2 regions of the Massilia phyllosphaerae genome follow, and region 1 is predicted to be linked to the other one. Evidence: predicted binding sites of a transcription regulator. Region 1 holds the regulator's gene; the other holds the start of a gene.

Region 1 (7,193 bases):
GCTCGAAGGTGCGGCGCACCAGCGCGCGTTCCAGGCGCAGGCAATCGGCCACGCCGAGCGAAGCGCCGCGCACCAGCAGTTCGGCAGTCACGCACATCATCAGCGGCGAGCGCTGGCGCATCGCGCCCAGCGCCTTGTGCGCGAACGGGTCGGTTTCCCGTTCGAGTGCAGCCATGGTGTCCGCCACCGAGGCGGCGCCGAAGCAGCGGTCGATCAGGTCGCGCTGCGCCTGCAGTTCGCTGCTGCCGGCCTGGCCGGCGAACGGTGCGGCAAAGGCGCGGATCGCAGCGGGCACATCGGCGCCGGGCGTCGACGCCAGCAGCGCATCCAGGGCCGGCAGCTGCGCCGACGGGACGAACACGTCGGCCAGACCCACGTAGAGCGCGTCGGCGGCGCCGATGGTGGCGCCGGTCAGGCCGAGGTACCAGCCCAGCCGCCCCGGCGCGTGCGACAGGAAATGGCTGCCGCCGACATCGGGGAACATGCCGATGTTTACTTCGGGCATCGCCATTTTCGTGCGCTCGGTCACGATGCGCAGCGCGCACTCCGGGCCGCCCTGGGAAATGCCCATGCCGCCGCCCATCACCACGCCGTCCATCAGCGCAATATACGGTTTCGGATAGAAATGAATCAGGTGATTCAGCGCGTATTCTTCGGTGAAGAAATCCTCGAGCAGCGCGCTGCCGCCCTGCGGCGGAAGCTGCCCGACCTGGTGAAAGAAGCGGATGTCGCCGCCGGCGCACAGGGCTTTTTCGCTGCTGCTGCGGATGAGCACCGCCGCCACGGCAGGTTCGTCGCGCCAGGCCAGCAGCGCGTCGGTCAATGCCCGCACCATGTCGAGCGACAGCGAATTCAGGGCTTTCGGCCGGTTCAGGGTAATGATGCCGGTGCCATTGGCGATCCGGGTCTCCACGGTGTCACTCATGTTATTTTTTATGGATTTTAAAATAACATTGTAACGTGCAGAGCGCGCCAAGAAGCAAAAAGGGCGCCCCATGCGCCCTTAGTCTACGGTGCTTCAGCCGGCAGTCTATGCCGTGGCCGGAGCCTCGTCTCCTCCTTCTTCAGTCAGGCGCTTGAGCGCGGTGTGACTGTGATTTTGCAGCATCTGTTTGTATTTGACGACCTGGCGGTCGAGGCGGTCCATCAACATGTCGATCGCGGCATACAGGTCATGCGCGGCGCTCGTGATATGGAGGATCTTGCCGGCAACACGCAGGTTGATCTCGGCCTTCTGGCGTTTGTCTTTCTGGGTAAGATTGTCGATGCAGAGGATGACGTGGGAGTCGATCACTTGATCGAAATGGCGGGTAATGCGTTCCAGCTTGTTCTGCACGTATTCACGGATGGCCGGGGTGACATCGAGATGATGACCACTGATGGTGAGATTCATACACACTCCTCCTGAAAATGCGCGGCTGTCCGAACGCTGATAAAAAGTGCGCGCAGCGGACAGCTGCTGTTACAGAGATTTGCGGAGGCTGACGGGCGGGATTTTTAACGCTTCGCGATACTTTGCGACCGTACGGCGCGCAATGACCATTCCCTGTTCCCCCAGCATTTCCGCGATCTTGCTATCGGATAATGGATTCTTGGGGTCTTCGGCTCCTGTGAGTTGCACGATGAGCGCACGAATCGCCGTCGAGGAGGCTTCGCCCCCTGCTTCGGTCGCCACGTGGCTCCCAAAAAAGTACTTCAGCTCGAACATGCCGTGCGGTGTCAGCATGTATTTCTGCGTTGTTACGCGAGAGATTGTGCTCTCGTGTAGACCTAGTGTATCAGCTATCTCGCGTAAAACAAGGGGCCGCATGGCAACCGCGCCGTGCGAGAAGAAGTTGCGCTGGCGGTCGACGATGGCCTGGGCCACGCGCAGGATGGTGTCGAAACGCTGGCGCATGTTCTTGATGAGCCACTTCGCTTCCTGCAGTTGCGCGCCCAGCTGGGTCTCCGATTTGCCCTGCTTGAGCGCCTGCGCGTACAGGGTGTTGACGCGCAGGCGCGGCATCACTTCGGGGTTCAGCTGCACGCTCCAGCCGTCCTTGGCGCGGCGCACGATCACGTCCGGCACCACATAGTCCGACACGTCGGAAGCGAAGGCCGCGCCCGGGTGCGGATTGCACTGGCGGATGACGGCCTGGGCTTCGCGCAAGTCTTCGTCGTCGCAGTCGAGCGCTTTTTTCAGCTTGTTGAATTCGCGCTGCGCGAACCAGGTGAGATACTTTTCGACGATGGTCAGCGCCATGCGCCGCGTGACCAGCGGCACGCCCGGCATGCGGCGGATCTGCAGCGCCAGGCACTCGGCCGCGCTGCGCGCCCCCACGCCCGGCGGGTCCATGCTCTGCACCATCGCCAGCGCGGTGCGCAGCTCGTCGAATTCGATTTCCAGCTCTTCCGGCAGGCGCGCGTAGATGTCGTCCAGCGCTTCTTCGAGGTAGCCGTTGTCGTCGAGCGCGTCGACCACCAGCTCGACCAGCGCACAGTCGCGCGCCGCGCTGCAGGTCATGCGCACCTGTTCCATCAAGTGTTCGCGCAGGGTGACCGGGCTGGCTTCCAGCTGCGGGCGGCCATCTTCGTCGTCGCCGCCGCTGCCGCGGCCGGGCTCGCCCCAGTCGCCGCCATCGCCGTCGCCGCCGCCCCCGTCTTCTGCGCCGCCTTCCGGCGCGTCGCCTTCGCTGCCGCTGCCGCTGCCGCTGCCGTTGCCCTCTTCCCCATTCGCGGTCTGGCCTGGCGCCGGAGCCTCGCCCGGCGTGGCGGCATTGTGGTTGATGGCGCCGTCGGCCAGCAGGCGTACCGAACGGTCGAGCGGATCGTCGAGCCGCTCGAGCAGCGGGTTATCGCTCAGGACCTGCTCGATCTCCTGGTGCAGTTCGAGGGTGGACAGCTGCAGCAGCCGGATCGACTGCTGCAGCTGCGGGGTCAGTGCAAGGTGCTGTGATGTCTTGAGTTGCAGCGTCTGTTTCATGACTACATCCGGAAATGTTCACCCAGGTAGACGCGGCGGACCGATTCATTGGCGATGATATCGTCGGGGCGTCCGGATGCGAGCACCGCGCCCTGGTTGATGATGTAAGCGCGGTCGCAGATACCGAGCGTCTCGCGCACGTTGTGGTCCGTGATCAGGACGCCGATGCCGCGCTCCTTCAGGAAGCGCACGATGCGCTGGATCTCGATCACCGCGATCGGATCGACGCCGGCGAACGGTTCGTCGAGCAGCACGAAGCGCGGGTTGGTCGCCAGCGCGCGCGCGATCTCGACGCGGCGCCGCTCGCCGCCCGACAGCGACAGCGCCGGGTTCTCGCGCAGCTTCTCGATCTGCAGTTCGGCCAGCAGTTCGTTCAGGCGCTCGGTGATGCGCGCCTTGGACAAGGCCTTGCCGTTCTCGCGCTGCAGTTCCAGCACGGCGCGGATGTTTTCCTCGACCGTCAGCTTGCGGAACACCGAGGCTTCCTGCGGCAGGTAGGACAGGCCGAGCAAGGCGCGGCGGTGGATCGGCAGGCCGGTGACGTCGTTGCCGTTGATGTCGATGCTGCCGGCGTCCGAGGGCACCAGGCCGACGATCATGTAGAACGAGGTGGTCTTGCCGGCGCCGTTCGGCCCCAGCAGGCCGACCACTTCGCCGCAGGCGACCTGCAGCGAGACGTCGCGGACCACCAGGCGCTTGCCGTAGCTTTTCTGGAGGCCCTTGGCGGTAAGGGTGCTGCTGCCGGCCTGGATGGCGGTGGCTTCTGCGCGTAATTCCATTATTGCTTTCCTGAAGACGAAGACGACTCTGCCGCATTGCCCGCGGCCGGCGCCGGGGTGGTGGCCGGTGCGGCCGCGGCGCCGCGGCGCGGTGCCAGGATCAGCGTGTTGCGGCCCTGTCCCGGCGTGCTCTGGCCACCGGCGTTGCCGCCGACGTTCGCCTGTTCGGTGCGGTTGTCGTAGGAGATGAAGGCGCCGTTCACCTCGCTCGACAGGCGGCCGTTCTCGAGCTGGCGGACGGTGGCGTCAGAAAACAGCTTCACGAGTTCGGTGCGCTCGTCGTATTCGATGCGCTGGGCCTGGCCCTCGACCCACAGGTTGGGGCCGCCGTCGCGCTTCTGGCGGAAGCTGGCGACCTTGCCCGGCGCCGCCGTCAGGGTCAGGACCATGTAGCCTTCGGGCGATTCCTTGAGCACCGCCTTGTCCGACTTGACCGTCAGGGTGCCGCGCGTGAGCACCACCCGGCCGGTCAGGGTGCGGATCTGGGTGACTTCGTCGATGTGGGCCTGGTCGAACTCGATGGCGGCCTGCTTTTGCGCATCCGCGCGCTCGGCCGCGGCGTTCAGGGCCGCCAGCGACAGCGCGACGACGGCGATTGTTTTTTTCATTGGATGCAGATCCTTGTAGATATCAGCGTGCCGCGGCCGGCGCCGGCGCGGCCGCGGCGGTGGCCGCGGTCTTGCGCAGCGGCTGGTAGATCATGGTGCCGCGGCCCTTGCCCGGCACGCTGGCGCCGGTGGGGTCGTTGTACCCGACCAGCAGTTCCTTGCGGCTGTCGTAGGCGATGTATTCGCTGTCCATTTCCTGGGTCACCGTCGGGCCTTCGCTCTGTTTGATGACGGCCTTCGAGAACAGTTTTACCAGTTCGGCGCGGTCGTCGTATTCGATGCGCTCGGCGCGTCCTTCGAACCACTGGTCGGGACCGCGGTCGCTCTTCTGGCGGAAGCTCACGAACTTGCCCGGCGCCGCGGTCAGGGTCAGGTAACTGTAGCCGTCGGGCGTTTCGGTGGCCACCGCCTTGTCGGCCATGACCGTGAGCGTGCCGCGGGTCAGCACCACGCCGCCGGTGAAGGTGCGGGTCTGGGTGGCCTCGTCGATGTGGGCATCGGCGAACTTGATGGAAGTCGGCTTGAGCGAATCCGCCCGTTCCGCCGATGCCTGCAGGCTGGCCAGGGCCAGGGGCAGGAACAGTGCTGCGGTGGCAAAGATCTTGTTCATTGGATGCTGTTCCTCATTGCGTGCATATCAGCGTGCGCTGCGTGGCGGGAAGACGATCTTCCCGCGCCCGCCCAGCTCCACCTGTTGCGTGGCGTTGTTGGCGACCATGCCGACGCCGTGCGCGGTCGCCGTGCCCACCTTCATTTCGATCGCCCGGTCGGTCTTCGCGATGTCCTCGTCGGGCAGGAAGGTCAGCGCCTCGGTGCGCACCCGCAGCGGCCGGGCGTTGGCGGCGCCGGGCCGCTGGATGTCGACGTCGCCGCTCAGGTCGACCTGGTTCTGGTTCTGGCTGACCAGCGCGTGCTGGGCGGTCATGGTCATCGGCGGATGCTCGGTGTTCAGGCCCTGCACCACCGGTTTATCGATCACCGAGCTGTTGTCGGCCGGGCGGTGGGTCAGGCGCTCGCCCGAGATCACGTAGCGCGGCTTGCCGGTTTCGGCCATGCGCACGAAGCTGAAGTTCTCGACGATGTAGTCGGGATCGTTGCCCACGTTGACCGGTCCGACGCCGCCGTCGCTGCTCATGATCTGCAGCAGCCAGAAGCTGCCGAAGGCAAGGAACAGGGCGCTCAGCATCAGGGCCAGGAGCTTGCCCCGGTGCGCGGTCCGTTTGTACTGTGCCATGACGTTATCCGTTATCCGTCCGTTCGATCAACCGAAATACGGCGCGAGCGCCTGGTCGTAGGTGCCCTGGGCGCGCATCACCAGGTCGCATACTTCGCGCACGGCGCCGCGTCCGCCCGGGTTCCTGGTCACGTAGTGCGCGCGGTGCTGCACTTCCGGGTGGCCGCTCGGCACCGTGACCGCGAAGCCGACGCGGGTGAGCAGCGGCAGGTCGATCACGTCGTCGCCGATGTAGCCGCATTCCTCGGCCGTCACCCCGGTCTTCTCGAGCAGCTCGGCAAACGCGATGCGCTTGTCGTGCTGGCCCTGGAACACGTGGGTGATCCCGAGGTCGGCCGCGCGCTTGACGACGATCGGCGAATTCCTGGCGCTGATGATCGCCGTGCGCACGCCAGTGCGGTTCAGCAGCTGGATGCCGAGGCCGTCCAGCACGAAGAAGGTCTTGGTGATTTCGCCGTCGGCGTTGTAGGTCAGGCTGCCGTCGGTCAATACGCCGTCGACGTCGAAGATCATGACCTTGACACGCGCCGCGCGTTCCATGTGGGCCAGCGGAGTCACCATCAGATCACCTTGGCGCGGGTCAGGTCGTGGATGTGCAGCGCACCGACCAGTTTATCGTCGGCGTCGACCACCAGCATCTGGTTGATGCGGAACTCTTCCATCACGGCGACGGCGTCGACCGCCAGCTGCTCCGGATGAATGCGGCGCGGATCGGCATGCATGACGTCGCGGATCACGACCTTGCTGAAATCCTGGACCTTGGCGATCAGGCGGCGCAGGTCGCCGTCGGTGAACACGCCGACCGGACGGCCATCGGCGTCGACGACCGCGGTCATGCCCATGCCCTTGTTCGAGATTTCGAGCAGCGCATCGAGGAGGAGCGCGTCGGGCGCGACCTTCGGCACCGCGTCGCCGCTGCGCATCACATCAAGCACGCGCGTCAGCAGCCTGCGGCCCAGCGCGCCGCCCGGGTGCGACAAGGCGAAATCCTCGGACTTGAAGCCGCGCAGCTCGAGCAGCGCCACCGCCAGGGCGTCGCCCAGCGCCAAAGTGACCGTGGTGCTGGCGGTCGGCGCCAGGTTCAACGGGCAGGCCTCCTTCTCGACCGAGACGTCGAGGTGCACGTCGGCGATGGTCGCCAGGCGCGATTCCGGCTTGCCGGTCATCGCGATCACGGGCACGCCCATGCGCTTGACCGCCGGGATCACCACCGCCAGCTCGCTGCTCTCGCCGGAATACGAAATCGCGATCAGCACGTCCTGGGGAGTGACCATGCCGAGGTCGCCGTGGGCGGCTTCGGCCGGGTGCAGGAACAGGGCCGGCGTGCCGGTCGAGGCCAGGGTCGCGGCGATCTTGCGCGCGATGTGGCCGGACTTGCCGATGCCCGAAACCACCACGCGGCCCTTGCACGCTTCCATCAGCGCGACCGCGCGCGGCACGCTGTCGTCCTGGCCGAGACGCTCGGTCAATTTGCGGATGGCCTCGCCCTCGATCTGCAGGGCGTCGCGGGCCAGCTCCAGCGCGCGTTGGGCCTTTGCCGCGTCAAAACTTGTCAGCATTATTTTTTCATGGGTTACACTCATATGGAAAGTATAGCCGAATTGGGAAAG
Region 2 (7,193 bases), on a different contig from region 1:
GTGATGAGCCCGCCGTTCCGCTCCAGCCACCACCAGGCCGCGCTGTGGCAGGGCCTGCAGGGCGGCAACCTGCACACCACGGCGACCGACCACTGCACCTTCTGCGCCGAGCAGAAGGCGATGGGCGCCGACGACTTCACCCGCATCCCGAACGGCTGCGGCGGGGTCGAGGAGCGCATGGCGGTGGTCTGGGACGCCGGCGTCAACAGCGGCCGCCTGACTCCTTCCGAATTCGTGCGCGTGACCTCGACCAATGCGGCGCAGATCTTCAACATGTATCCGCGCAAGGGCACCGTGGCCGTCGGCGCGGATGCCGACCTCGTGGTGTGGGATCCGCTGGCGATGCGCACCTTGTCCGCCGCGACCCAGCATTCGAAGGGCGGGTTCAACGTGTTCGAGGGCCGCACCGTGCGCGGCGTGCCGACGCATACGCTGGCGGCCGGGAAGGTCGTGTATGCGGATGGGGACCTGCGGGCGGAGCAGGGGGCCGGGCGGTATGTGATGCGGCCGGCGTTTGGTGGGGCCGGTGCGACTGCAAGCGCCACTGCAAGCTCCCCAACAGCCGCAAGCGCAACCGCAACCGCGAATAGCGCCGCTACCCTCTGAACGTCGCCCCTGCGAAGGCAGGGGCCCAAGTTGCACGCGTGTCGACGGCTCATCGAACTTGGGTTCCCGCCTGCGCGGGAATGACGTAACGCATTTTCAGCATTGCGACTACGATAACTGAAGGGGAAACAATGAACGACCTCCGCATCAACGGCCCCCGCCTATGGACCTCCCTGATGGACCTCGCCCGGATCGGCGCCACCGACAAGGGCGGCGTCAAGCGCCTCGCCCTCACCGATCTCGACCGCCAGGGCCGCGACCTGGTGGTCCAGTGGGGACGCGACGCCGGTCTCGCCATCACCGTCGACAGGATCGGCAACGTCTTCATGCGCCGTGAAGGCAGCAACCCGGCGCTGGCCCCGGTGGTCACCGGCAGCCACATCGACACCCAGCCGACCGGCGGCAAGTTCGACGGCAACTACGGCGTGCTGGCCGGGCTGGAAGTGATCCGCACGCTGAACGATCACAATATACAAACCGAAGCCCCGATCGAAGTCGCCTTCTGGACCAACGAGGAAGGCTCGCGCTTCGTGCCGGTGATGATGGGCTCCGGCGTATTCTGCGGCGCCTTCAGCCTGGAGACCGCCTGCGCGGCGCGCGACACCGAAGGGAAGTCGGTCGGCGAGGAACTCGCGCGCATCGGCTATGCCGGCGAGCAGACCCCGGGCGAGCATCCGATCGGCGCCTATTTCGAAGCCCACATCGAGCAGGGGCCGGTGCTGGAAGATGCCGACAAGGTGATCGGCGTGGTGCCGGCGGTGATGGGCCTGTCGTGGTACGACTGCACGGTAAGCGGCATGGAAGCGCACGCCGGCCCGACCCCGATGGGGCTGCGCCGCGACGCGCTGCAGGTGGCCACGACCATCATGCAGGAGGTGGTGGCCATCGCCAACCGCTATCCGCCTTACGGGCGCGGCACGGTCGGCATGGTGCAGGTGTTCCCCAACAGCCGCAACGTGATTCCGGGCCAGGTCAAGTTCAGCATCGACCTGCGCAACGTGAATGACGCGCTGCTCAACACGATGCACGAGGAAATCACCGCCTTCATCGACAGGACCCGCCAGGATAGCGGCCTGTCGATCGACCTCGAGCGCGTGTCCTACTATCCGCCATGTCCGTTCCACCCGGATTGCGTGGACGCGGTGCGCGCCGCCACCGCCACGCTCGGCTATTCCAGCATGGACGTGGTCTCGGGCGCCGGGCACGATGCCATCTATGTCGCGCGGCTGGCCCCGGCCGGGATGATCTTCGTACCCTGCAAGGACGGCATCAGCCACAACGAGATCGAGGACGCCCAGCCCGGCCACCTGGAAGCCGGCTGCAATGTGCTGCTGCATGCGATGCTGGCGCGGGCAGGTGCACCGGCCGGCCCGGAAGATGGCGCGCGCACGATTGGACATCCCATACCGCACGCCGTTGTTGCATAATAGAAAAGGACCACTTTCGGTCTGACTTCGCGCGTGGATGATGCTGACCGGGCACTATGATATTTCCCTGGTCCTGGTCTCGATCTTCGTCGCGATCGTCGCCTCGTATTCCGCACTCAGCCTGGCCGGCCGCGTCGCTGAATCCAAAGGCCGCGCCAGGTATGCCTGGACCGTGGGCGGGGCGATTGCGATGGGGTCCGGGATCTGGGCCATGCACTTCGTCGGGATGCTGGCTTTCAGCCTGCCGATCCCGATTGCCTTCGACATCCCGATCACGGTGGTGTCGCTGCTGCTGCCGATCGCCGCCTCGGGCCTGGCGCTATGGCAGGTCGGCCGCGCCCGCCTCGGCCCCATCCGGCTCGCGCTCAGCGCGCTGTTGATGGGGGCCGGCATCAATGCGATGCACTATACCGGCATGGCGGCGATGCGCATGGCGCCCGGCATTGTCTACGACCCCTGGCTGTTTGCGCTGTCGGTGCTGATCGCCATCGGCGCCTCGGCGCTGGCATTGTGGATCGCGTTCCGCCTGCGCCGCAATACGCCCTGGGTCTGGCTGCCGCGCGTCGGCGCCGCCATCGTGATGGGCTTTGCCATCGTCGGCATGCACTATACCGGCATGGCTGCGGCCAATTTCCCCGAAGGGGCCGTGTGCATGGCCGCGCGCGACGGTGCGCACAGCGGCGGCCTCGCCTTGTTGGTCGTGATCGCCACTTTCGGCGTGCTGAGCCTGGCCCTGATGGCGTCCGTGTTCGACGCGCGCCTGGAAGCCAACGCGCGCATCATGGCGATGTCGCAGGCGACCGCCGCCGAGCGCGAGCAGCTGCTGGTGCGCGAGCGCGCCGCGCGCGACCAGGCCGAGCACCTGAGCGCAATGAAGGACGAATTCCTGGCCACGCTGTCGCACGAGCTGCGCACGCCGCTGAACGCCATCCTCGGCTGGGCCGGTATGCTCCAGCGCGGGGTCAGGGACGAGGCCACGCTGCGGCGCGGCCTGGACACGATCGAGCGCAATGCGCGCGCCCAGGGCCAGCTGATCGACGACCTGCTCGACATGAGCCGCATCGTCGCCGGTACCCTGCGCCTGGACGTGCAGCGGGTCGACCTGGCCAAGGTGATCGAGGCTGCACTCGGCACGGTGCAGCCGGCCATAGCGGCCAAGCACATCACGCTGCGCACCGAGCTGGCCGCCGAGGCGAGCGACATGTGCGTCGACGTGCTCGGCGACCCGGGCCGCCTGCAGCAGGTGCTGTGGAACCTGCTGTCGAACGCCGTCAAGTTCACGCCCGGCGGCGGCACGGTGCAGGTGGCGCTGGCGCGCGACGGCGGCGATGCACTGGTCCGCGTGAGCGATTCCGGCATCGGCATCGCGCCGGAATTCCTGCCGCACGTGTTCGACCGCTTCCGCCAGCAGGATGCCTCGATCACGCGCCGCCACGGCGGCCTCGGCCTCGGCCTGGCGATCGTCAGGCAATTGGTCGAGCTGCACGGCGGCACCATCGAGGCCGACAGTGCCGGTGAAAACGCCGGTACCACCTTCACGCTGCGCCTGCCGCTGGCGGCGCCGGCATCCGGCGCGCAGCCGGAGGCGGGGGAGCGTACCGGGGCCACTTCCGAGATGGAGGCGCTGGCCGACCTGTCCGGACTGAGCGTGCTGCTGGTCGACGATGCGCCGGACACGCTCGACGTGATCGAACAGATCCTGCAGCAATGCGGCGCCGCGACGCTGGCGGCCTCGAATGCCGCCATGGCGCTGGCCTTGCTGGACCGCCAGGGTGGGCAAAAGCATCCGGACGTGATCGTCAGCGACATCGGCATGCCCGACGTCGACGGCTTCGAGCTGATGCGGCGCATCCGGCACCGTCCGCACGACGCCGGCGGCGAGATTCCGGCAATCGCCCTGACCGCGCTGACGCGCCAGGACGACTACAACAAGGCGCTGCAGGCCGGCTTCGACGATTACCTGGCCAAGCCGGTCGATGCGGGCGCGCTGGTGGCGCGCATCGCCGACATGGCCGCGCGCCGGCGCACCGGGGCGGCCACGCGCAGCAGCTGATTTATTGGAAGGTCGTCTCGCGTTCCGGCGTGGCGCTGATCCGGTGGATCGCCAGGTCGGCGCCGTCGAATTCCTGCTCGGGATCCAGGCGCAGGCCGACCGTGGCCTTCAGGGCGCCGTACACCAGCCAGCTGCCCAGGCCCGCGATGGTGACGCCGAGCACGGTGCCGGCCAGCTGCGACAGCAGCGACACGCCGCCCAGCCCGCCCAGTGCATGGCTGCCGAAAATGCCGGCGGCGATGCCGCCCCAGGCGCCGCACAGGCCGTGCAGCGGCCACACGCCGAGCACGTCGTCGATCTTCCAGCGGTTCTGCGCCAGCGTGAAGGTGGTGACGAACAGGGCACCCGCCACCGCACCGGTGACCAGCGCACCCAGCGGGTGCATCAGGTCGGAGCCGGCGCACACCGCCACCAGGCCGGCCAGCGGACCGTTGTGGGTGAAGCCGGGGTCGTTGCGGCCTAGCAGGAAGGCGCTCAGGGTGCCGCCCACCAGCGCCATCAGCGAATTCACGGCGACCAGGCCGTTCATCTTGTCCAGCGTCTGCGCGCTCATCACGTTGAAGCCGAACCAGCCGACCATCAGGATCCACGCGCCCAGCGCCAGGAAGGGGATGTTCGACGGCGGGTGGGCGGCGATGCGGCCGTCCTTGGCATAGCGGCCGCGCCGGGCGCCGAGCAGCAGCACCGCGGGCAGGGCGGCCCAGCCGCCGACCGCATGCACCACCACCGAGCCGGCGAAATCGTGGAAGGGCGCGCCGAAAGTCGACGCCAGCCAGTCCTGGATGCCGAAGCGGTTGTTCCAGGCGATGCCCTCGAAGAAGGGATAGACCAGGCCGACCAGCAGCGCGGTGGCCGCCATTTGCGGATGGAACTTGGCGCGCTCGGCGATGCCGCCCGAGATGATGGCCGGGATCGCGGCGGCGAAGGTCAGCAGGAAGAAGAACTTCACCAGCGAATAGCCGTTGTTGGCGACCAGGGTGTCGGTGGCGCCGAAGAAGTGCACGCCGTAGGCGATGCCGTAGCCGACGAAGAAGTAGGCGACCGTCGACACCGCGAAGTCGATCAGGATCTTGACCAGGGCGTTCACCTGGTTCTTGCGGCGCACCGTCCCCAATTCCAGAAAGGCAAAGCCGGCGTGCATCGCCAGGATCATGATCCCGCCGAGCAGGATGAACAGCGCGTCGGCGCCGCTTTTGTAAGCTTCCATGCAGTACTGTTCCTAAAAAAGTGCAGGCGAAATGCGTAAGCACTTTTTAGTAGCAATAACCGTTCCATTTTGGTGAGCGATGCACCTCGTGCGGGCGCTTCGAAACATGCGCCCGATTTTCGTGCACGAGCACCGTCGTGGTGCGCCGGTGCGCCAGATTGGATGAGTCGGCTTGTCTTTCTTATATCGGACGTTCGCCCAGATCGATCTCGCGCCTTTCCTCATGGCTGCGCCGGCCGGCTTCCAGCAACTGCATGACCGCGATCGCGTCGGCCAGCGGGATAGGATTCGGTGCGCCGGTCAGGATGGCGTCGCGCACGCCGCGGTAGTATGCCTGGTAGGCGCCATTCTCGGTGGCGATCGGGGTTGCCGTCACCGTGCCCTTATCTTCCAGCGACAACATGCCCATATCCGGATCGATGCCCCAGGCATCGTCGTCGCCGTCCGGCATGCGGCCCGTCTTCAGCGTGGCTTCCTGCGGATCCAGGTGCTGCTTGACGTAGCTGCCGCGCGTGCCGTACAGCGCCACGCGCGGACGCGGTGCGGCCGTCAGCATGCTGGCGGCGACGTCCACGCGCAGGCCGTCGGCATAGCGCAGGCGCGCCTGGACACAGTCGTCGGCCTGGGTGCCCGGCCGCAGCGCCGCCAGGTCGGCCTGGATCGCCAGCGGCCAGCCGAAGTAATGCAGCGCCTCGTGCAGCATGTGCGGTCCGAGGTCCAGCCAGGTGCCGCCGCCCGCGGCCGCGGCTTCCTTCCAGCGCGGCTGCGGCTGCGGACGGAAGCGGTCGAAATGGATGGCGGCGTGGCGGATGGTGCCGAGCGTGCCGGCGGCCAGCACCTTCGCCGCGGTGCGCGTGCTGCTGTCCCAGCGGCGGTTGTGGAACACGCTCAGCAGCAGGCCGCGTTCCTGCGCCATCGCGGCCAGGCGCAGTGCCTCGTCGACCGTCGCCGTGAACGGCTTGTCGACCACCACGTGCTTGCCGGCCTCCAGGGCCAGCGCGGCCAGTTCGAAGTGGGTGTCGTTGGGACTGGCGACGACCACCAGGTCGACCAGGTCGCTGGTAGCCAGCGCACGCGGGTCGGCCAGCACCGCGACCGCGTCGCCCAGTGCGGCGTGCACCTTGTCCGGGCCGCTGCTGGCCACGGCCGTGATCTGCAGGCCGGGTGTGGCGCGCACCAGTGGCGCATGGAAAGTCTGGCCGGCCATGCCGAAACCGATGAGGCCTACCCGTAGCGTCTTGTCTTGCATGTTCCCTCCGTGTTTGACGATCGGGAGAGTGTAGCGTAGGGCGGCGTCAGCGGTACTTGCGCAGGAAGTCGAGCAGCACGCGGGCGGCGATGTCGGCGTCGTCCGCCGTCATGGTTTCGAGCGGATTGTGGCTGATGCCGCCGTTGCCGCAGCGCGTGAACAGCATCGCGACCTCGGTCACGGCGGCCATCGCCATGGCGTCGTGGCCGGCGCCGGACAGCAGGTCGAAGCGCGGCAGGCCGGCGCGCTGCACGGCCTCGCCCAGCTGGTCCATCAAGCGCGGCGCGCACGGCGCGGCCGGCGCTTCCAGCAGCTTTTCCACTTTCAGGCCGATGCGGCGGCGCGCGCACACCGCTTCGATGCCGTCGAAGACGTCACGCACCGCCGCCAGGCGTTCCTCGTCGCTGGCGGCGCGGATGTCGAGCGACAGCCGGCAGCGGCCCGGGATCACGTTGACGGAACCGTCCGGCACCGCCAGCTGGCCGACGGTGCCGACCAGCGCGCCGGCGCCGCTGCAGCGTCGTTCCACCAGCAGCACGACCTCGGCCGCGGCCGCGGCGGCATCGCGCCGCATCGACATCGGCGTGGTGCCGGCGTGGCTGGCCAGGCCCTCCAGCTCGAGCAGGTAGCGCGAGCTGCCGGCGATCGCCG

Evidence for each region. Region 1 encodes sigma-54, which starts transcription at its own class of promoters, with help from an activator protein. Its sites were predicted from a motif close to TGGCANGNAANCTGCTTT; they were not measured.
Region 2: U1H99_RS17290 (ammonium transporter) is a predicted target of sigma-54. The motif match lies at 5,343-5,360, and genes of this name have one in related genera.

What each region holds. Positions count from the first base shown of each region.
Region 1 covers NZ_JAXSQX010000008.1:237,173-244,365, forward strand. The annotation lists gene U1H99_RS26180 (enoyl-CoA hydratase/isomerase family protein) at 1-925, opposite strand, end outside; gene hpf (ribosome hibernation-promoting factor, HPF/YfiA family) at 1,031-1,393, opposite strand; gene U1H99_RS26190 (RNA polymerase factor sigma-54) at 1,463-2,962, opposite strand; gene lptB (LPS export ABC transporter ATP-binding protein) at 2,965-3,741, opposite strand; gene lptA (lipopolysaccharide transport periplasmic protein LptA) at 3,741-4,349, opposite strand; gene lptA (lipopolysaccharide transport periplasmic protein LptA) at 4,372-4,959, opposite strand; gene lptC (LPS export ABC transporter periplasmic protein LptC) at 4,987-5,583, opposite strand; gene U1H99_RS26215 (KdsC family phosphatase) at 5,611-6,144, opposite strand; gene U1H99_RS26220 (KpsF/GutQ family sugar-phosphate isomerase) at 6,144-7,142, opposite strand.
Region 2 covers NZ_JAXSQX010000004.1:327,503-334,695, reverse strand. The annotation lists gene hydA (dihydropyrimidinase) at 1-606, shown strand, start outside; gene U1H99_RS17300 (Zn-dependent hydrolase) at 738-2,033, shown strand; gene U1H99_RS17295 (MHYT domain-containing protein) at 2,071-4,086, shown strand; gene U1H99_RS17290 (ammonium transporter) at 4,088-5,293, opposite strand; gene U1H99_RS17285 (oxidoreductase) at 5,475-6,542, opposite strand; gene U1H99_RS17280 (allantoate amidohydrolase) at 6,589-7,193, opposite strand, start outside.